One region of the Pseudomonas azerbaijanorientalis genome, then DNA from elsewhere that is predicted to be linked to it. Evidence: predicted binding sites of a transcription regulator. Region 1 holds the regulator's gene; each other region holds the start of a gene.
What was found. The regulator sigma-54, encoded in region 1, starts transcription at its own class of promoters, with help from an activator protein. The targets are predictions, from matches to a motif close to ANTGGCATNNANNTTGCTNT.
Positions count from the first base shown of each region.

Region 2: the regulator sigma-54 is predicted to act here: its motif matches at 3,941-3,960, upstream of flgB (flagellar basal body rod protein FlgB).
Region 3: the regulator sigma-54 is predicted to act here: its motif matches at 2,254-2,273, upstream of KSS91_RS18470 (DNA translocase FtsK).

Region 1 covers NZ_CP077078.1:1,089,132-1,096,242, forward strand. Annotated here, with positions in the region: gene tldD (metalloprotease TldD) at 1-528, shown strand, start outside; gene yjgA (ribosome biogenesis factor YjgA) at 633-1,157, opposite strand; gene pmbA (metalloprotease PmbA) at 1,266-2,612, shown strand; gene KSS91_RS04710 (HPr family phosphocarrier protein) at 2,679-2,951, opposite strand; gene rapZ (RNase adapter RapZ) at 2,967-3,824, opposite strand; gene ptsN (PTS IIA-like nitrogen regulatory protein PtsN) at 3,827-4,291, opposite strand; gene hpf (ribosome hibernation-promoting factor, HPF/YfiA family) at 4,304-4,612, opposite strand; gene KSS91_RS04730 (RNA polymerase factor sigma-54) at 4,687-6,180, opposite strand; gene lptB (LPS export ABC transporter ATP-binding protein) at 6,426-7,111, opposite strand, start outside.
Region 2 covers NZ_CP077078.1:4,981,741-4,988,851, reverse strand. Annotated here, with positions in the region: gene KSS91_RS22290 (flagella synthesis protein FlgN) at 1-459, opposite strand, end outside; gene flgM (flagellar biosynthesis anti-sigma factor FlgM) at 508-834, opposite strand; gene flgA (flagellar basal body P-ring formation chaperone FlgA) at 1,003-1,761, opposite strand; gene KSS91_RS22275 (chemotaxis protein CheV) at 1,845-2,777, shown strand; gene cheR (protein-glutamate O-methyltransferase CheR) at 2,823-3,650, shown strand; gene flgB (flagellar basal body rod protein FlgB) at 4,003-4,410, shown strand; gene flgC (flagellar basal body rod protein FlgC) at 4,414-4,857, shown strand; gene flgD (flagellar hook assembly protein FlgD) at 4,873-5,595, shown strand; gene flgE (flagellar hook protein FlgE) at 5,627-6,958, shown strand.
Region 3 covers NZ_CP077078.1:4,152,697-4,159,807, forward strand. Annotated here, with positions in the region: gene KSS91_RS18470 (DNA translocase FtsK) at 1-2,029, opposite strand, end outside; gene trxB (thioredoxin-disulfide reductase) at 2,324-3,283, shown strand; gene aat (leucyl/phenylalanyl-tRNA--protein transferase) at 3,346-4,026, shown strand; gene KSS91_RS18485 (arginyltransferase) at 4,084-4,791, shown strand; gene infA (translation initiation factor IF-1) at 4,903-5,121, shown strand; gene clpA (ATP-dependent Clp protease ATP-binding subunit ClpA) at 5,361-7,111, opposite strand, start outside.

The DNA of each region.
Region 1 (7,111 bases):
TCGTTGAGCATCGATGACGAGGGTACGCCGACAGAGTGCACCACGCTGATCGAAAACGGCGTACTCAAGGGCTACATGCAGGACAAGCTCAACGCCCGCTTGATGGGTGTGGCCCGCACCGGCAACGGTCGTCGCGAGTCTTACGCGCACCTGCCGATGCCGCGCATGACCAACACCTACATGCTCGCCGGTGAAAGCGATCCGCAAGAAATCATCGCCTCGGTGAAACGCGGCATCTATTGCGCCAACCTCGGCGGCGGTCAGGTGGACATCACCAGCGGCAAGTTCGTGTTCTCCACCAGCGAGGCGTACCTGATCGAGGACGGCAAGATTACCGCTCCGGTCAAGGGCGCGACCCTGATCGGCAACGGGCCGGAAGCCATGAGCAAGGTGTCGATGGTCGGTAATGATCTGTCGCTGGACAGCGGCGTGGGCACATGTGGCAAGGATGGGCAGTCGGTGCCGGTGGGTGTCGGCCAGCCAACGCTGAAGATTGATGCGATCACCGTGGGTGGCACGGGGTCGTAAGGAGATATACCGCCTTTGTAGGAGTTGGCGCAGGCTGCGATCTTTGCTTTTTAAAGATCAAAAGATCGCAGCCTGCGGCAGCTCCTACAGGCGGGCTCGATGACTTAACGCAGTCCGCGTTGAGTCTCGTCCAGCTCACGGATGTACTTGAAGATTTTACGGCTGGAAGCAGGAGGCTTGTTTTGCGCAACCTCATGCTGGGCCTGACGGATCAGGGAGCGCAGTTGCTGGCGATCCGCGTCGGGATATTCGACGACGAATTTTTCCAGCACGGCGTCGTCACCGGCAATCAGACGATCGCGCCAGCGTTCCAGGTTATGGAAGCGTTCGTTGTATTGACGGGTGGAGGCATCGAGTTGATCGAGCAGAACCAGAATCGCGTCAGTGTCCTGATCGCGCATCAGTTTGCCGATGAACTGAAGGTGCCGTTTACGCGCGATGTTCGCGGTGTGCTTGGGCGCATCGGCCAGGGCCCGGCGCAATCCGTCGGTCAATGGCAGTTTGTTGAGCAAGTCAGGCTTGAGCGTTGTAAGGCGCTCGCCGAGGTCAACCAGAGCATGCAGCTCGCGTTTGACCTGGGATTTGCTTTTTTCTCCCGTATCGAGGGAGTCGTCGTAAGAATCAACCATGGTGGCAGTCCGCAAAGAAACGCCGCCATGATAACCAGTCGGGGGCCGCTTGTCCGGCCCGGTCGCTCAATGACCGTTACCGAAAGCAGAATTTGAGTGGAGAACAGCATGAGTGCAGTTGAAAGCGTCGGCCCACAAGCATTGCCGGCACTGCAGGAACAGGTCGAGCAGATCATCGCTGAAGCCAGGCGCCAGGGGGCTAGCGCCTGTGAAGTGGCCGTCTCCCTGGAGCAGGGCCTTTCGACGTCGGTGCGCCAGCGTGAAGTCGAAACGGTCGAATTCAACCGCGATCAGGGTTTTGGCATCACCCTGTACGTAGGCCAGCGCAAGGGCTCGGCCAGCACGTCGGCCAGCGGTCCGGAAGCGATTCGCGAAACGGTGGCCGCTGCTCTGGCTATCGCCAAGCACACCTCGGAAGACGAAGCCTCGGGCCTGGCCGATGCCGCGTTGATGGCGCGGGATCTCCCGGATTTCGACCTGTTTCACCAATGGGACATCACGCCGGAGCAAGCCATCGAGCAGGCCCTGGCCTGTGAAGCCGCAGCGTTTGCCGCTGACAGCCGGATCAAGAACGCCGACGGTACCACCCTCAGCACCCATCAGGGCTGCCGCGTTTATGGCAACAGTCACGGGTTTATCGGTGGTTATGCGTCGACTCGCCACAGCCTCAGCTGCGTGATGATCGCCGAAGCGGACGGCCAGATGCAGCGTGATTACTGGTACGACGTGAACCGTCAGGGCAACTTGCTGGCCGATCCGGTGAGCATCGGCCAGCGTGCCGCGCAACGGGCGGCGAGCCGCCTGGGCGCGCGTCCGGTGCCGACCTGTGAGGTTCCGGTGCTGTTTTCCGCAGAATTGGCTGGTGGCCTGTTCGGCAGTTTCCTGTCGGCGATTTCCGGAGGCAGCCTGTATCGCAAGTCGTCATTCCTTGAGGGCACGCTGGGGCAGAAGCTGTTTCCGGAGTGGCTGACCATCGACGAGCGCCCACACTTGATGCGTGCGATGGGCAGCGCGGCGTTCGATGGTGATGGTCTGGCAACCTACGCCAAACCGTTTGTCGAAAAAGGCGAGTTGGTGTCGTACATCCTCGGCACCTACTCAGGCCGCAAGCTCGGCATGCCGAGCACCGCCAATGCCGGCGGCGTGCACAACCTGTTCGTCACCCATGGCGATGAAGATCAGGCGGCCTTGCTGCGGCGCATGGGGCGCGGGCTGTTGGTGACTGAACTGATGGGGCAGGGCCTGAACATGGTGACCGGTGACTATTCCCGAGGCGCGGCGGGTTACTGGGTCGAGAACGGCGAAATCCAGTTCGCGGTCCAGGAAGTGACCATCGCCGGCAACATGCGCGACATGTTCAAACAGATCGTCGCCGTGGGGAATGATCTTGAGTTGCGTAGCAACATTCGTACGGGCTCGGTGCTGATCGAGCGGATGACGGTGGCAGGCAGCTAAGCCTCCCCGTTACACAAAAAGCGCGCCACCCATCGGGTGGCGCGCTTTTTTTAAGTCAAAAGATCTTTATTCGCCTTCGTCGAAGAAGTTGTTGATCAACGCGACCAGCGCATCCAGGGCTTCCTGTTCCCGCTCACCTTCTGTGCTCAAGTGGATCGTGGTGCCTTTACCAGCGGCCAGCATCATCATCGCCATGATGCTTTTGCCATCGACCATGGACTCTGGTGTGCGACCGGCCCGGATCTGGCACGGGAACTGACCCGCGACCCCAACGAATTTTGCAGAAGCGCGGGCGTGCAGGCCCAGTTTATTGATGATTTCGATTTCCAGAGCAGGCATCGCGATGTGAATCCTTTAGCTGAGGTCGCGGTGGCGAACCTGGACGTTCTTCAGGGTTTTTTGCAGCGCCTGCCCCAGACGCTCGGTCAGGTAGACGGAGCGGTGATGTCCGCCAGTGCAGCCAATGGCAATGGTGACGTAGGCGCGGTTGCTGGCGGCAAAACGAGGCAGCCACTTTAGCAGGTATGTGGAAATGTCCTGGAACATCTCTTCGACATCCGGCTGTGCCGCCAGGTACTCGGCAACCGGTTGATCGAGTCCGGACTGCTCGCGCAATTCCGGTTTCCAGTAGGGGTTGGGCAGACAACGCACATCGAACACCAGGTCGGCGTCCACCGGCATGCCGCGCTTGAATCCGAAGGATTCCACCAGGAACGCAGTCCCGGGTTCTGGCTGGTTCAACAGGCGCAGCTTGATGGTGTCGCGCAGTTGATAGAGATTCAGGCTGGTGGTGTTGATCTTGAGATCGGCGAGGTCGGCAATCGGCCCGAGCAGGACGCTCTCGACGTTGATGGCTTCGGCCAGCGAGCGGTTGGCGTTGCTCAGGGGATGACGTCGGCGGGTTTCCGAGAAGCGCTTGAGCAGGGTTTCTTCGTCGGCATCCAGGTACAGGACATCGCACTGGATGTGGCGGCTGCGGACTTCTTCGAGCAGGTCAGGGAAGCGTGACAGGTGGCTGGGCAGGTTGCGGGCGTCAATGGAAACGGCCACCAGCGGCTGCATCAGTTCGGTATGAATCAACGCTCGTTCGGCCAGTTCCGGCAGCAGGCCGGCAGGCAGATTGTCGATGCAGTAGTAGCCGTTGTCCTCAAGAACATTGAGGGCGGTGCTTTTACCCGAGCCGGAACGGCCACTGACGATGATCAAGCGCATGATTACTGACCGTTTTGCTCGTCCAGGACAACCTGATACAGGGCTTCGTTGCTTGCGGCATTACGCAGTTTTTCGCGAACGTCCTTGCGGTCAAGCATGCTGGCGATCTGTCGCAGCAGCTCAAGGTGTGCATCGGTAGCGGCTTGCGGGACCAGCAGAACGAACAGCAGGTCAACCGGCGCGCCGTCGATGGCGTCGAAATCGATAGGGGCGTCCAGGTGCATCAATGCACTGATGGGCGATACACACCCCTTGAGACGGCAGTGTGGAATAGCGATGCCGTTGCCAAAACCGGTGGAGCCGAGTTTTTCACGGGCAATCAGCGCCTCGAAGACATCTTGCATCTCCAGAGCCGGCACTTCGCGGGCGATCAGATTGGCAATTTGTTCGAGGGCTTTCTTTTTACTGCCGCCCGGCACGTTCACGAGGGAACGGCCGGGGGTCAGGATACTTTCAAGTCGGATCATGGGTAGGGAGTGTTAACGACCGGTTGCGCCCTGAAGGAGGCTCTGGGTCTTTTCCTTATGCTTTTTGAGTTGTTTATCCAGCTTGTCGGTGAGTGCATCGATCGCAGCGTACATATCGGTATGTTCCGCATTGGCGACCACTTCATTCCCGGGAATATGCAGCGTGGCTTCGATTTTCTGCTTCAGCTTCTCGACGGTCATCGTGACCTGCACGTTAGTGATCTTGTCGAAATGTCGCTCCAATCGTTCGAGTTTTTCGCCGATGTAGGTGCGAAGAGGTTCGGTCACTTCCAGTTGGTGTCCACTGATGTTGACTTGCATACAGCTTCTCCTTCGTTGCCAGTGCATAAAGCGGTAGATCAGATGATCTACCACTGGAACGCTGTGGCGTGGCTCTACATCAACCGCTTGCGTTCGCTCGAAGGCGCGATCCCGAGGGATTCGCGGTACTTGGCGACGGTGCGGCGAGCCACCTGAATGCCTTGTGCCTCCAGTAAACCAGCGATCTTGCTGTCACTCAACGGCTTTTTCTGATTTTCCGCGGCAACCAGTTTTTTGATGATCGCCCGGATCGCCGTGGACGAGCATTCGCCGCCTTCGGAGGTGCTTACGTGACTGGAAAAAAAGTATTTCAGTTCATAAATGCCCCGGGGGGTGTGCATGAACTTCTGGGTCGTTACCCGCGAAATCGTCGACTCATGCATGCCGACCGCTTCGGCGATGTCATGCAGGACCAGCGGCTTCATGGCTTCGTCGCCATATTCGAGGAACCCGCGCTGATGCTCCACGATCTGGGTGGCAACCTTCATCAGGGTTTCATTGCGGCTCTGCAGGCTCTTGATGAACCAGCGGGCCTCCTGCAACTGATTGCGCATGAATGTGTTGTCGGCGCTGGTATCGGCGCGGCGCACAAAACCGGCGTACTGGGCGTTGACCCGCAGCCGTGGCACCGACTCCTGATTCAGCTCTACCAGCCAGCGCTCGTTGTCCTTGCGTACGATGACGTCAGGAACGACGTACTCGGCTTCGGTGGACTCGATTTGCGAACCCGGGCGCGGGTTGAGGCTCTGGACCAGCTCTATGACCTGGCGCAGCTCATCTTCCTTGAGCTTCATGCGACGCATGAGCTGGCTGTAGTCGCGGCTGCCAAGCAGGTCGATGTAATCGGTGACAAGGCGCTTGGCTTCGGCCAGCCAAGGGGTCTTGGCGGGCAACTGGCGCAATTGCAGCAGCAGGCATTCGCCCAGATTGCGTGCGCCGATGCCGGCCGGCTCGAATTGCTGGATGCGGTGCAGGACGGCTTCGATTTCGTCCAGTTCGATGTCCAGTTCCGGGTCGAAGGCTTCGAGGATTTCCTCGAGGGTTTCGTCCAGGTAGCCCTGATTGTTGATACAGTCGATCAGGGTCACCGCGATCAGGCGATCGGTGTCGGACATCGGAGCCAGGTTCAGTTGCCACAGCAAGTGGCTTTGCAGGCTTTCACCGGCCGAGGTGCGGGTGGTGAAGTCCCACTCGTCATCGTCATTGCTGGGCAGGCTGCTGGCGCTGGTCTGGTAAACGTCTTCCCATGCGGTGTCGACGGGGAGTTCATTGGGGATACGCTCGTTCCAGTCACCCTCATCGAGGTTGTCAACCGTCGGGGCGCTTTCCTGGTAGGAGGGTTCCTGGATATCGGTGTTGGGCTTTTGTTCGGCGTTGTCGGCCAAGGGGTCGGAATTGTCGAAGTCGTCGCCTTCTTCCTGGCGTTCGAGCATCGGATTGGACTCCAGGGCCTCCTGGATTTCCTGTTGCAGGTCCAGGGTCGACAATTGGAGCAGGCGGATGGCCTGTTGCAGCTGAGGTGTCATCGTCAGCTGCTGGCCCATTCTCAAGACTAGCGATGGTTTCATGGCAGGGGCTTAACACCTTATTCGCCGGCGCACATGCGCCATCCACTACAGGGCGCCGGGGCGCCAAACATAAGCAAATTATATGCCTGAAACTGAAGGATTTGCCTAGAGCGCTGTAACAATAAAAAACTATAAATTTGTGTTGCGGTGCTGCCCATGTTGGGGGCTGAACGCGCAGGTTCGCATCAGGCCCGATGAATCGCGAGACCGGTGCCCGGGCGCCTTGCCTGGGCACAGCTCAGCGTTTACAGGCGGAACTCATGGCCCAGGTACACTTCCTTCACCAGGTCGTTGGCCAGGATGGTCTCTGCGTCACCTTCGGCAATCAATTGGCCGTCATTGACGATATAGGCGGTTTCACAGATATCCAGGGTTTCACGAACGTTGTGGTCCGTGATCAGCACGCCAATGCCTTTGGCCTTCAGGTGGTAAATGATCTGTTTGATGTCGCCGACCGAAATCGGGTCCACGCCGGCGAACGGTTCATCGAGGAGGATGAACTTCGGGTTGGTGGCCAGGGCGCGTGCGATTTCCACGCGGCGGCGCTCACCACCGGACAGGCTCATGCCGAGGTTGTCGCGGATGTGGCTGATGTGGAATTCCTGCAGCAGGCTTTCCAGCTCCTTGCGGCGACCGGCCTTGTCGAGCTCCTTGCGGGTCTCGAGGATGGCCATGATGTTGTCGGCCACCGACAGTTTGCGGAAGATCGATGCTTCTTGCGGCAAATAGCCGATACCGGCTTTTGCACGGCCGTGCATCGGCTGGTGGCTGACGTCCAGGTCATCGATCAGGACGCGGCCCTGGTCGGCTTGCACCAGGCCGACGATCATGTAGAAGCAGGTGGTCTTGCCGGCGCCGTTCGGGCCAAGCAGGCCGACGATCTGACCGCTGTCGATGGACAGGCTGACATCACGCACGACCTGGCGGCTCT
Region 2 (7,111 bases), 2.3 Mb from region 1:
ACTGAGCGGGCGCGGCTTAGCAAGCTTGGAGAATGTTCCGCTGGCATCGTAAAGCGCCGGAGTTTCACCACCGGTGAGGATTTTCAGCTGGGTGGCCGTAGCGGCCTGCTGAGTGATGATCGACTGGCCGTTGTTGGCGTTGATGGCCCGGCACTGGGCCAGGAGATCGGTCAGCACGTCACTTTGCGCCAGCAACTGGTCGCCAATGCTTGACTGGCTGGCCAGTTGCTCCAGCCCGCCGCGGTTGGTCGGCAGGTTGAGGCTGGCGAGAATTTCACTGCGCTTGCGGCCATGCTGTTCGAGCAGGACGACCAATGCCTGTTTCTGCGCCAGGATGTCCTCGAGCAATGGCATGTCACGGCCATGCAAGGCGAGGGATTCGGTCTGCAATAAGTCCAGCAGTTGTTGCGCTGGAGCAAAGTCGTCGGTGATCAGTTGCAGTAAATTGGTGTCGTGCATGGCTGGCCTTGGGTTTTAAGCGTCCAAAAGCCTGGCGCCGGCGGTGGCCTAGCGCTGGGCTTCGAAGTTGAGCAGTTTGCTGGCTACACGGTTGCTGTCGACTTTATAGCTGCCATCGGCAATCGCTGCTTTCAACTCGGCCACCCGGGCTTTGTCGACGGCAGGCTGATCGCGCAGCTTGTCATTGACCTTCTGCAACTGTTGAGCCTCATTGCTGAGATGTACCGATTCCCCGCTGTTAACGGTACCGGCCTGTTCGGCCGCGGATTCCAGCGGCGCGGTTTTGCCGGTTTCGGCGCTTTCCTTGCTGGCGCTGGTACGTGTACTGCCCGTAAGGGACGAGGAGCTGTTCAAACGGCTGAAATCGATGACCATGATAAAAAAACCTCTGGGAATTTGGACGCTTGCCATGGTTTCGGCCATTCCCTGGAAAACTTTAGGCTCATTTATCAATGAACCTCGCGCGCGTCAGCGCTTGCCCTGCATGGAGCACAGTCTAGGGAACCGCCGCGGCAAGCGCCACATTCCGATGAACAGAGCGCCTTACATGGACACTTCCACCTGCCCCGGCGCCATGACCTGCGCCTTGATGACCCGCTGGGAATTGAGGTTCTTCACACGGATCTGTTCGCTGAGGCTGCCGTTGGACAGGGCTTCGCCGGGCATGCGCACGCTGAGCGTACCGCTGCGGGCGGTAATCACCACCTGATCACCCTTGCGGATCACCTCGGCCTGTTCGATATGCACCAGGGTAATCACCTGGTCGGTGACCATTGGTCGGGTCAGTCGCTGCCCGATCGCCTGGTCGAGGGAGGTCAGGTAGCCCTGGCTTATCAGGCTGATATCGCGCTCGCGCAGCACCACATCCCCAGGCTCGACAATGGCGGCACGGCGCAGTGGTCGGGCGGTGGTCACGACATCGCGAAACAGGCGGATTTGAGCGGGTACGAAGACAGTCCAGGGGGAGGCACCCTCGCAGCGGACCTTGACCGTGACCCGTCCCAGCGGCCTGGGACTCTCGAGCGTGGCTGTCAATTCCTTGTCGCACATGGGCATGTGCATGCGCGGGTCGAGCGGGTTGACCTGGATCTCGTAGCGACCTTCCGTTTGACTGGTTGCCAGATAGTCCTCTACGGTGAATTCAAGAAAGCCCTGAGTGACGCCGATAAGCATGTCAGGCAAGGTAACCGCGTCAGCAAGGGCAGGGCTGCCAGTGTTGAACAGGCAAACAGCCGCCAGCACGCCGAGTAATTTGCGGTAGGGTGTGGTCAGGCGTCGAAATAATGTCGGTTCTGTGTTCATAACGATTAAAAAAGCAAGCGCCGTGCCGTTTAGTGATGAAGGCGCGTCGCAACAACACTTGGCGTTGGTGTAGGAGTCTGGGCATGGCTGGTGTAATGGATTCGGTAAACCAGCGCACGCAACTGGTGGGGCAGAATCGCCTTGAGCTGTTGTTGTTCCGTCTCGACGGCCAGCAGCTGTACGGGATCAACGTGTTCAAGGTTCGGGAGGTGCTGCAATGCCCCCAATTGACGTTGATGCCCAAGTCCAGTCCTGTCGTGTGCGGCGTGGCGAACATCCGGGGGGCGACCATTCCGATCCTTGATCTGGCGATGGCGACCGGCTCCGGTGCGTTGAAGGACAAGAACAATCCGTTCGTGATCATCACGGAGTACAACACCAAGACCCAGGGTTTCCTGGTGCGCTCGGTGGAGCGCATCGTCAACATGAATTGGGAGGAGATCCATCCGCCACCCAAGGGCACCGGGCGCGATCACTACCTGACGGCGGTGACGCGGGTCGACAATCAGTTGGTCGAAATCATCGATGTCGAGAAGGTTCTCGCAGAAGTGGCACCGACGCCGGAAGCGATTTCCGTCGGCGTGGTGGATGTTGAAACCCAGCACAAGGCGCTCTCGTTGCGCGTGCTGACGGTCGACGATTCCTCGGTGGCGCGCAAGCAGGTCACGCGTTGCCTGCAAACGGTCGGCGTCGAAGTGGTGGCGTTGAACGACGGTCGGCAAGCGCTGGACTACCTGCGCAAACTGGTCGATGAGGGCAAGAAGCCGGAAGAAGAGTTCCTGATGATGATCTCCGACATCGAGATGCCGGAGATGGACGGGTACACCCTGACGGCGGAAATCCGCAACGACCCGCGCATGCAAAAGCTTCATATCATCCTGCATACTTCGTTGTCGGGGGTATTCAATCAGGCGATGGTCAAGAAGGTCGGTGCCGATGACTTCCTGGCCAAATTCCGTCCTGATGACCTGGCATCCCGGGTAGTCGACCGGATCAAAGCAGCAGATATCAGCTAGGGGCCTGCGCCCCTGGCAGTCAACACGATTTAAGAGGCGGCATCATTGTCTACGGGTAATTTGGATTTCGAACAGTTCCGGGTATTCCTGGAAAAAGCCTGTGGCATTTTGCTCGGTGAAAACAAGCAGTACCTGGTCTCCAGCCGTCTCAACAAACTGATGGAACAGCAAGGCATCAAGTCTTTGGGGGAGCTGGTTCAGCGCATGCAGACCCAGCCGCGCAGCGGTTTGCGCGAACAGGTGGTGGATGCCATGACCACCAACGAAACCCTGTGGTTTCGTGACACCTACCCGTTTGAAGTCTTGAAGAACAAGGTCCTTCCCGAAGCGATCAAGGCCAGCCCTGGCCAGCGTCTGCGTATCTGGTCGGCGGCTTGCTCGTCGGGCCAGGAACCGTATTCGCTGTCGATGTCCATCGACGAGTTCGAACGGGTCAACATGGGCCAGTTGAGGATGGGCGTACAGATCGTTGCCACCGACCTGTCCGGCACCATGCTGAACAACTGCAAGACCGGCGAGTACGACAGCCTGGCCATCGGCCGCGGTCTGTCGCCCGAGCGCCTGCAGCGTTATTTCGACCCGAAAGGGCCGGGACGCTGGGCGATCAAGGCGCCGATCAAGAGCCGGGTGGAATTCCGTTCTTTCAACCTGCTGGACAGTTACGCGAGCCTCGGCAAGTTCGACATCGTGTTCTGCCGCAACGTGCTGATCTACTTCTCCGCCGAGGTGAAGAAGGACATCCTGTTGCGCATCCACAGCACGTTGAAGCCCGGTGGTTACCTCTTCCTCGGCGCTTCCGAAGCGTTGAACGGTTTGCCGGATCATTACCAGATGGTCCAGTGCAGCCCGGGGATCATTTACCAGGCGAAGTGAACGGTTGGCGGGAGTCCTCAAGGGCTCCCTTTTTTTGTCCGCAATATCTCTCCAACACACCACAAATCCCTTGTGGGAGCGGGCTTGCTCGCGAAAGCGTCTGGTCAGTCAGTATTTGTTTTTCTGACACACCGCTTTCGCGAGCAAGCCCGCTCCCACAGTTGTTAGGTGGTGCTCTCGAAAGTGGATCAAGCGGCAGAAAAGCGGCAGGCGGCGGAAAACCGTTGCCGCTTTTCTGGCATTGCCGCGTTGCCATGTCCGGCAAAGCCCCGGTTTCCGGGCTTTATTGAATTGGCATGGGGCTTGCTAAGTTGATCCTACGAAAAATCAGGTCACCCGAAGGTTTCCCGACATGAGCATCAGCTTCGATAAAGCGCTCGGTATCCACGAACAAGCCCTGGGCTTCCGCGCCCAGCGTGCCGAAGTCCTGGCCAATAACATCGCCAACGCCGATACCCCGAACTACAAGGCTCGGGACCTGGACTTCTCGAAAGTGCTCGCCGAGCAGAACGAGAAAACCAAAAGCGGCACCTTCGCCTTGAACATGACCAACAACCGTCATATCGAAGCTGAAGGTCTGGGCAATGGCGACGAGTCGTTGCTGTATCGCACGCCGATGCAACCGTCGATCGACCAGAACACCGTGGACGCTCAGCTGGAACAATCGAACTACGCGCAAAACGCGGTCAATTTCCAGGCCAGCTTCACCCTGCTCAACAGCAAATTCAAAGGGCTGGTATCAGCCCTGCGCGGAGAGTAAGCCATGTCTCTATCCAGTGTTTTCAACATTGCCGGTAGCGGCATGAGTGCGCAGACCACGCGTTTGAACACCGTCGCTTCGAACATCGCCAACGCCGAGACCGTCTCGTCGAGCATCGACCAGACCTACCGCGCGCGTCACCCGGTGTTCGCCACCATGTTCCAGGGCGGCCAGAGCGGCGGCAGCGACTCGCTGTTCCAGAACCAGGACGCCGCCGGCCAAGGTGTGCAGGTGCTGGGTGTGGTCGAAGACCAGAGCAATCTCGAGGCGCGCTACGAGCCGAACCATCCGGCCGCCGATGCCAAGGGCTACGTCTACTACCCGAACGTCAACGTGGTTGAAGAAATGGCCGACATGATTTCCGCGAGTCGTTCGTTCCAGACCAACGCCGAAATGATGAACACCGCCAAAACCATGATGCAGAAAGTCCTGACTCTCGGTCAGTGATAAGGGGCGACTCAGATGAGTGTTACCGATTCCACCAGTGGTTTGAGCCTCAACGACATCCTGGCCAACTCTTCGATCAAGACCAACACCACGACTGACGGCCTCGCCTCGGCAGCCGGCAGCGCCTCGGGCAACCAGGCCCTGGGCAAGGATGCGTTCCTGCAGTTGCTGGTGACCCAGTTGAAAAACCAGAACCCGCTGGAGCCTCAGGACAACGGTGCGTTCGTGGCCCAGTTGGCGCAGTTCAGCAGCCTGGAAGGCATCACCACGCTCAACGACACCGTGAGCGGCCTGGCCAGCAACTACAACTCGTCCCAGGCCTTGCAGGCGTCGTCGCTGGTCGGCCGTTCGGTCATCGCGCCGGGCGACAAGGCTGTGGTCGATACCACCAAGAGCCTCAGCGGCACGGTGGTGGTGCCGTCTTCGGTGGCGTCCGCCACCCTGAAAATCACCGATTCAACGGGCAAGACCGTGCGCACCATCGACCTCGGCTCGCAGAAGGCCGGCAACGCCAGCTTCATCTGGGACGGCAAGAACGATGCGGGTGAGACGGTACCTGCGGGCACCTACACCTTCGGCGCCACGACCACGATCGATGGCCAGTCCGTCGCGTTGATCACCAACCTGCCCGCGACCGTCAACAGCGTGACCATCAGCCAGACCGGCGGTGAGTTGATGCTCAATCTGGCCGGGCTGGGCAGCGTTGCCCTGTCCAAAGTACAAACCATTGGTATGTAAAGCCGACTAACCCGGCATAAAGGAGTGGATGATGTCTTTCAATATCGGCCTTAGCGGTCTCTTTGCAGCCAACAAACAACTGGACGTGACCGGCAACAACATCGCCAACGTCGCGACCACCGGTTTCAAATCGTCCCGTGCAGAATTCGAAGACGTGTACTCGGCGACTCGCCTGGGCACCGGCAGCAAGACCGTCGGCAACGGCGTGCGCCTGGCCAACGTTTCCCAGCAGTTCACCCAGGGTGACGTGAGCAACACCGGCAACGTGCTCGACATGGGTATCCAGGGCAACGGTTTCTTTGTCCTGAGCAACAACGGTTCGCTGACCTACACCCGTGCCGGTACGTTCAAGACCGACAAGGACGGCTACGTTACCAACAGCGACGGTACTGCCCGCCTGCAAGGCTACGGCGTGGATTCCAACGGCAAGATCGTCAACGGCGTGCTGACCGACCTGCGGATCGACACCTCCAACCTGGCGCCAAAGTCCACCAGCAACGTGTCGTCGACGATCAACCTGAACTCGACGTCGCCGGTGATCGACCAGACGGTTGCGGCCAACAAGTTCGACCCGTCCAAGACCGAGACCTTTACCAAGTCGTTCAGTACCCCGATCTTCGATACTCAGGGTAACCAGCACACCATGGATCAATACATGGTCAAGACTGGCGCGAACACCTGGGACACCTACACCCTGATCGATGGTCGCAACCCCGATGGCAGTGATCCCAAGGTTACCGCTCCGATTGCTTCGACCATGTCGTTCGATGCCACCGGCAAACTGACTTCGGTCAGCACACCCGTGACGCCGCCAACCACGCCACCGACTTCGGTGATCAGTAGTGACCTGAAGATCACCAACTGGACTCCGGGCAGTGTCACCAATGGCGTCTGGACAGCCAACGGCGCCGCAGCCGATCCGGCTGGCTTGACCATCGCCATGGCCAACACCACCCAGTTCAACGCCGACACCGCGCGTTCGATTCCATCGCAGAACGGTTATGCCACTGGCCAGATCACCAACCTGACCATCGACGGCAGCGGTGTGCTGCTGGCCAACTTCAGCAACAACCAGACCAAGCCGATCGGCCAGATTTCCCTGGCCAGCTTCACCAACGAGCAAGGCCTGCAGCCGGTAGGCGGCTCCAGCTGGAAAGAAACCTACACCTCGGGTATCCCGGGCTACGATGCGCCGCAGACTGGCACCCTGGGGTCGATCGTTTCCAATTCCCTGGAAGAGTCCAACGTCAACCTGACCAACGAACTGGTCGACCTGATCAAGGGGCAGAGCAACTACCAGGCGAACGCCAAGACCATTTCTACCGAGAGCACCATCATGCAGACCATCATTCAGATGGCTTGATGCTGGATAGCGCCGCATAAAAAAGCCCCTCGGAAGAGGGGCTTTTTTTGTGCTCGAAAGAAAGACCTGTAGGAGCGAGCTTGCTCGCGATGGTCGTTAACGATAACGCGTGCTGTCTGGATACACGCGGTGCCCTCCAGACCATCGCGAGCA
Region 3 (7,111 bases), 3.1 Mb from region 1:
CCGGCGGCATGTACAGCATGTCACCGTGGCCCAGCAGTTGTTCGGCGCCACCCTGGTCGATGATGGTCCGCGAGTCGATCTTGCTCGATACCTGGAACGCCATGCGGGTCGGGATGTTGGCCTTGATCAGACCGGTGATCACATCCACCGACGGACGCTGGGTCGCGAGGATCAAGTGAATGCCGGCCGCACGCGCCTTCTGGGCGATACGCGCGATCAGTTCTTCAACCTTCTTGCCGACGATCATCATCATGTCGGCGAATTCGTCGACCACCACCACAATGGTCGGCAGCTTTTGCAGGAGCGGCGCTTCGTCGTGGATGCTTTCGCGCTTGTACAGCGGATCGCTCAACGGCTCGCCGGCGTCCTGGGCTTCCTTGACCTTGGCGTTGAAGCCCGACAGGTTTCGCACACCCATCTTGGCCATCAGCTTGTAGCGACGCTCCATCTCGGCAACGCTCCAGCGCAGGGCGTTGGCGGCGTCCTTCATGTCGGTGACCACAGGGCACAGCAGGTGCGGAATGCCTTCGTAGATCGACAGTTCCAACATTTTCGGGTCGATCATGATCAGCTTGGCGTCTTCCGGGCCAGACTTGAACAGGATCGACAGGATCATCGCATTCACGCCCACCGACTTACCGGAACCGGTGGTACCGGCCACCAGCAGGTGCGGCATCTTCGCCAGGTCGGTGATGACCGGTTTGCCGCCGATGTCGTGGCCCAGGGCCAGGGTGACCGGGGATTTGAAGTTGTCGTACTCGGGGGTCGACAATACCTCGGAGAAACGCACGATCTGCCGGTCTTCGTTGGGAATCTCGATACCGACCGTGGTCTTGCCCGGAATCACTTCCACCACGCGCACGCTGGTCACGGCCAGGGAACGGGCCAGGTCTTTGGCCAGGTTGGCGATGCGGCTGACCTTGACGCCAGCGGCGGGCTGGATTTCGTAACGGGTAATCACCGGACCCGGGTGGATCGAGTCCACGGTCACTTCGACGCCGAACTCCTTGAGCTTGATTTCCAGCAGGTGACCGACCGCCGCCAGGGATTCGGGCGAGTAATTGAGCTGTTTCTTTTCCGCGGGATCAAGAATCGAGATCGGCGGCAAGGTGCCTTCAACGGCGCTGTCGACGAACAGTGGCGCCTGCTTCTCTTTTTCCACGCGTTTGCTCGGCGCGGCAGGTTTTGGCGGCGCGGGCGCAATCACCGGCGGCACCTGCTTCTCGCGCTCGGACATGTGCTTGCTCAGGGCCTGCTCACGCTCGATCAACCGCTCCTTGACCTTGGCCTGTTCGCGCTTGTCGGTGACTGTCGGCGCAACCACTTCATCCATACGGTCATCGACTTCACGCAGCTGGGCGACCAGCTGTTTGCGTTCGGTACGGGCCGCCCACCAGCGATTGGCCGCGCCCTGGAACAGTTCGAACAGGTCGAGGGTGATCTTGCCGGTGATGTCCATCACCTTGAACCACGACAGGTCGGTAAACACCGTAAGACCGAACAGGAACAACGCGATGAACAGCAGCGTACTGCCCTGGATATTCAGGGCGTTCCTCGCCAGTTCGCCGAGGCTTTCGCCCAGCGCCCCGCCCGCACCTGCCGGCAGACCGGTCGCGGCATGAAAATGGATATGGGCCAGCGCGGCACCCGACAGCACCAGGAACACCAGGCCGATCAGGCGCCAGGAGAATAGCCAGCCGCTCCACTGCCAAGGCTCGTGACGCTGACGGAAGATCTGGTACGCCTTGACCGCCAGCAGCAACGGGAAAATGTAGGCGAAGTAACCCAGCACCATGAACAGGATATCGGCGCTGTAGGAGCCCGCGGGCCCGCCGAAATTCTGCACGTCGTCGATCTTGCTGTTATGGCTCCAGCCCGGATCATCCTTGCCATAGGTCAGCAAGGCCATCATCAGGAACAGGCACAGGGCACCGATGGCGATCAGCGCACCTTCCTTGAGTCGGTAGTGCAAGTGCTGGCGCCAGAGCGGTACGACGGCTGGTTTAGGTGCTGCGGTGGATTTCTTCAAAACGCTTCTTTTCCTGCGCCAATGGCGCGTCCATCTGTTGAATGTCTAAAAAACCGCCCAATCCAGGCAGGTAAAAAAGTTAACACAGGTAACCGGGACTACTTTTAACACTGCGTCCCGGCTTTTATAAACACGGTGCGCACTGAATATATGTAACACGCAGGGCATTGTACGGGTTTGTACGCACGACGCCATGCTTGAGACCCTTGGGTGTAGCATAGTCAACAGCACATGACATGCTATTCAATTTGAGCATGCATTGTCTTTTGTGACAAAGGCTTATGAGGTGTTTTTATGAGCGAAGCGAAGCATTCCCGCCTGATTGTCCTGGGCTCCGGCCCTGCCGGTTACAGCGCAGCCGTTTATGCCGCCCGCGCCAACCTCAAGCCCGTTGTCATCACCGGCATACAGGCAGGTGGCCAGCTCACCACCACCGTCGAAGTCGATAACTGGCCAGGCGACGTAGAAGGCCTGACCGGCCCCGTGCTGATGGAGCGCATGCAAAAACACGCCGAGCGCTTTGCCACCGAGATCGTTTACGACCACATCCATACCGCCAAGTTGCAACAACGGCCATTCGAGCTGATTGGCGATGGCGGCACCTACACCTGCGACGCCCTGATCATTGCCACGGGCGCCAGCGCGCAATACCTGGGCCTGCCGTCGGAGGAAGCCTTTGCTGGCAAAGGGGTGTCGGCGTGCGCGACCTGTGACGGGTTCTTCTATCGCAACCAGGTGGTCGCGGTGGTCGGCGGCGGCAACACGGCGGTCGAGGAAGCCTTGTACCTGTCGAACATCGCCAAGGAAGTGCACCTGATCCATCGACGCGACAAACTGCGCTCGGAGAAAATCCTCCAAGACAAACTCTTCGAAAAAGCCGCCAACGGCAATATTCGCCTGCATTGGAACCAGAATCTGGACGAAGTGCTCGGCGATGCCAGTGGCGTGACCGGGGCCCGTCTGCGGGACAGCCAAACGGGTGAAACCACAGAGCTGCCGCTGACCGGGGTGTTTATCGCCATCGGCCACAAACCCAACACTGACCTGTTCATCGGGCAACTGGAAATGCGCGACGGGTATCTGCTGGTCAAGGGCGGCAGCGAAGGCGATGCTACCGCCACGGCGATTGCAGGTGTGTTTGCCGCCGGCGACGTGGCCGATCATGTTTATCGCCAGGCCGTTACGTCTGCCGGGGCCGGTTGCATGGCGGCGCTGGACGCCGAAAAATACCTCGACGACATTCCTGCCGTTTGAAGGCAAACTTTACGGCGGGCAAACGCCCGCCACTGCCCTCCCCTTCTGCAAGCCCGGATGCCATGCTGACTTGGTTACAACGCAACACCTTGCATTTCCCACCGCTGGAAAAGGCCATGCGCGACCCCAACGGGCTGCTGGCTGCCGGTGGTGACCTGTCCGCCGATCGGCTGATCTCGGCTTATCGCCACGGCTGCTTCCCATGGTTTTCCGAAGGCCAGCCGATTCTCTGGTGGTCTCCGGACCCGCGCACGGTTCTGTTTCCCGACGAATTGCACGTCTCGCGCAGCCTGAACAAACTGCTGCGCCAGCAACGCTATCAAGTGACCTTCGACCAGGACTTCGCCGCCGTCATCCGCGCTTGTGCGGCTCCCCGGGATTACGCCGACGGCACCTGGATCACCGAAGCGATGCAAGAGGCCTACATCGAACTGCACAGGCGTGGTCACGCGCACTCGGTGGAAGTGTGGGACGGGGAGGAACTGGTCGGCGGCCTGTATGGCCTGGCGATGGGCCGGTTGTTTTTTGGCGAGTCCATGTTCAGTCGCGCTGACAACGCCTCGAAATTCGGCTTTGCCACCCTGGTCCGACATCTGAAAGACTCGGGGTTTGTACTGATTGATTGCCAGATGCCGACCGATCACCTGCACAGCCTCGGAGCCCGGGCCATCCCCCGCCGTGAGTTTGCCAGCTATCTGGCCGGATATCTGGACCAACCCAACCATGCCACCTGGGTTTGCTGAGCGACATTTGCGCGCGTGGCTTACACTTATTCAAAAGCATTATCCCGAGGGTTGATCATGACCGAGTTGGCGCGTTTGAAGTTCTATGCCACTCAGCCGCACTCTTGCAGTTATCTGCCCGATGAGCAGGCCACAACCCTGTTCCTCGACCCTAGCCAGCCCATGGATGTGCATGTCTATGCAGACCTGTCGGAGATGGGGTTTCGTCGCAGTGGCGATCATCTCTACCGGCCGCATTGCCAGAATTGCAATGCCTGCGTTCCGGCGCGCATCCCCGTGGGGCAGTTCACGCCCAACCGGCAACAGAAACGAATCTTCAAGCGCAACGCGGACTTGCAGGTGCGCCCGGCCAAGCCCCGCTTCAACGAAGAGTACTTCGAGCTTTACCAGCGCTACATCGAACAGCGTCACGCCGATGGCGACATGTACCCGCCAAGTCGCGACCAGTTTTCGACCTTCCTGGTGCGAGACCTGCCGTTTTCAAGGTTTTATGAGTTTCGCCTGAACGGCCAGCTGCTGGCCGTCGCCGTCACCGATTTGCTGCCGAACGGTCTTTCGGCGGTCTACACCTTCTACGAGCCAGCCGAAGAGCGTCGCAGCCTTGGGCGCTATGCAATCCTGTGGCAAATCGCCGAGGCCAGGCGACTGGGGCTGGAGGCGGTCTACCTCGGCTACTGGATCAAAAACTGCAAAAAAATGAATTACAAGACTCAATATCGCCCTATTGAGTTGCTGATTAATCAGCGCTGGGTGGTTCTAAACTAGAGACGCCCCTAAACCCCTTGGCTTAAACCCCTCTTTTCGGGCACAATGCACGCCGCTTTTGCCTGGCGCAGTTGCACCGGGCCATTCATTGGACACCGAGGGCTTTACTGCATGTCGAAAGAAGACAGCTTCGAAATGGAAGGCACTGTCGTCGACACCCTGCCCAACACCATGTTTCGTGTGGAGTTGGAAAATGGGCACGTCGTAACCGCGCACATCTCCGGCAAGATGCGCAAGAACTACATCCGTATTCTTACCGGCGACAAAGTGCGCGTAGAGCTGACTCCCTATGACTTGAGCAAAGGGCGCATCACTTACCGCGCCCGCTAATCTGGTCAATACAAGACGCCCGGCTTATGCCGGGCGTTTTTGTTTGTGCGCGATTTAGCTGCCTTCACACCAAACCCTGTGGGAGCGGGCTTGCTCGCGAATGCGATCTGTCTGACACAGGGATGCTGGATATGCCGACGCTTTCGCGAGCAAGCCCGCTCCCACACTGGATTTGTGCATGACCTACAGACAACAAAAAGGCGCCTTTCGACGCCTTTTTGCTTTGTGGCGGTTTAACGTCAGGCCATCTCGGCCGTGGTCTCGAACTCGAAGGTCAGCTCGCCATCCTTGATGTCGATGTGCACCACACCGCCATGTTCGGCCAGTTCGCCAAAGAGAATCTCCTCCGCCAGTGGACGCTTGATCTTGTCCTGGATCAGGCGAGCCATTGGGCGAGCACCCATCGCCGCGTCGTAGCCACCTTCGGCCAGCCAGCTGCGGGCCGCATCGGTGACTTCCAGCAACACTCGCTTGTCTTCCAGCTGCGCCTGAAGTTCGGTAAGGAACTTGTCCACCACGCTCTTGATGACCTCATGACTGAGGCGACCAAACTGGATAATGGTGTCCAGACGGTTGCGGAATTCCGGCGTGAAGCTCTTCTTGATCACTTCCATCGCATCGGACGAGTGGTCCTGGAAGGTGAAACCGATCGAAGCACGAGCAGCTGTCTCGGCACCGGCGTTGGTCGTCATGATGACGATCACGTTACGGAAATCCGCCTTGCGCCCGTTGTTATCGGTCAAGGTACCGTGGTCCATGACCTGCAGCAGCAGGTTGAAGACTTCCGGATGCGCTTTCTCGATTTCATCGAGCAACAGCACGCAGTGTGGTTGCTTGGTGATGGCTTCGGTCAGCAGACCGCCCTGGTCGAACCCGACATAACCCGGAGGCGCACCGATCAGGCGAGATACGGTGTGGCGCTCCATGTACTCGGACATGTCGAAGCGAATCAGCTCGACCCCCAGCGCCTTGGCCAACTGACGCGCCGCTTCGGTTTTACCGACACCGGTAGGCCCTGCGAACAGGAACGAACCGACAGGCTTGTCAGGGGACTTGAGGCCGGCACGGGACAGCTTGATCGCGGTTGCCAGCGAGTCGATCGCGGCATCCTGACCAAATACGGTCAACTTCAGGTCACGCTCGAGGTTACGCAGCAGTTCCTTGTCGGAGCTGGTGACGTGTTTTGGCGGAATCCGCGCGATTTTCGCGACGATGTCTTCGACCTGAGGCACTTCGATGCGCTTGACTCGCATCTCGACCGGTTGCAGGCGCTGGTAAGCACCCGCCTCGTCGATCACATCGATCGCCTTGTCCGGCATGTGACGATCGTTGATGTAACGCGAAGCCAGTTCGGCAGCCGCGCGCAGGGCTTCATCGCTGTATTCGATATTGTGATGGCTTTCGAAACGCCCCTTCAGGCCGCGCAGAATGCCGATGGTGTCTTCAACCGAAGGCTCCGACACATCGACCTTCTGGAAACGCCGGGCCAAGGCACGGTCCTTCTCGAAGATGCCGCGAAATTCCTGGAAGGTGGTCGATCCGATGCAACGGATATCACCCGAGGACAGCAGCGGCTTGAGCAGGTTCGAGGCATCCATGACGCCACCGGACGCAGCACCCGCACCAATGATGGTGTGGATCTCGTCGATGAACAGGATCGCCTGCGGCCGTTTCTTCAGCTCATTGAGCAACGCCTTGAAGCGCTTCTCGAAATCGCCACGGTATTTGGTACCGGCCAGCAAGGCACCCAGGTCGAGGGAGTAAACCACGCTGTTGGCCAGCAGGTCCGGCACCTGGTTGTCAACAATGCGCTTGGCCAGGCCTTCGGCGATCGCGGTTTTACCCACCCCCGCCTCGCCCACCAGCAGCGGGTTGTTCTTGCGTCGACGCGCCAGGATCTGTGCGACACGCTCGACTTCCAGCTCACGCCCCACCAAGGGATCGATACGACCCTGGCGCGCGAGTTCGTTGAGGTTGCTGGCATAAGCAT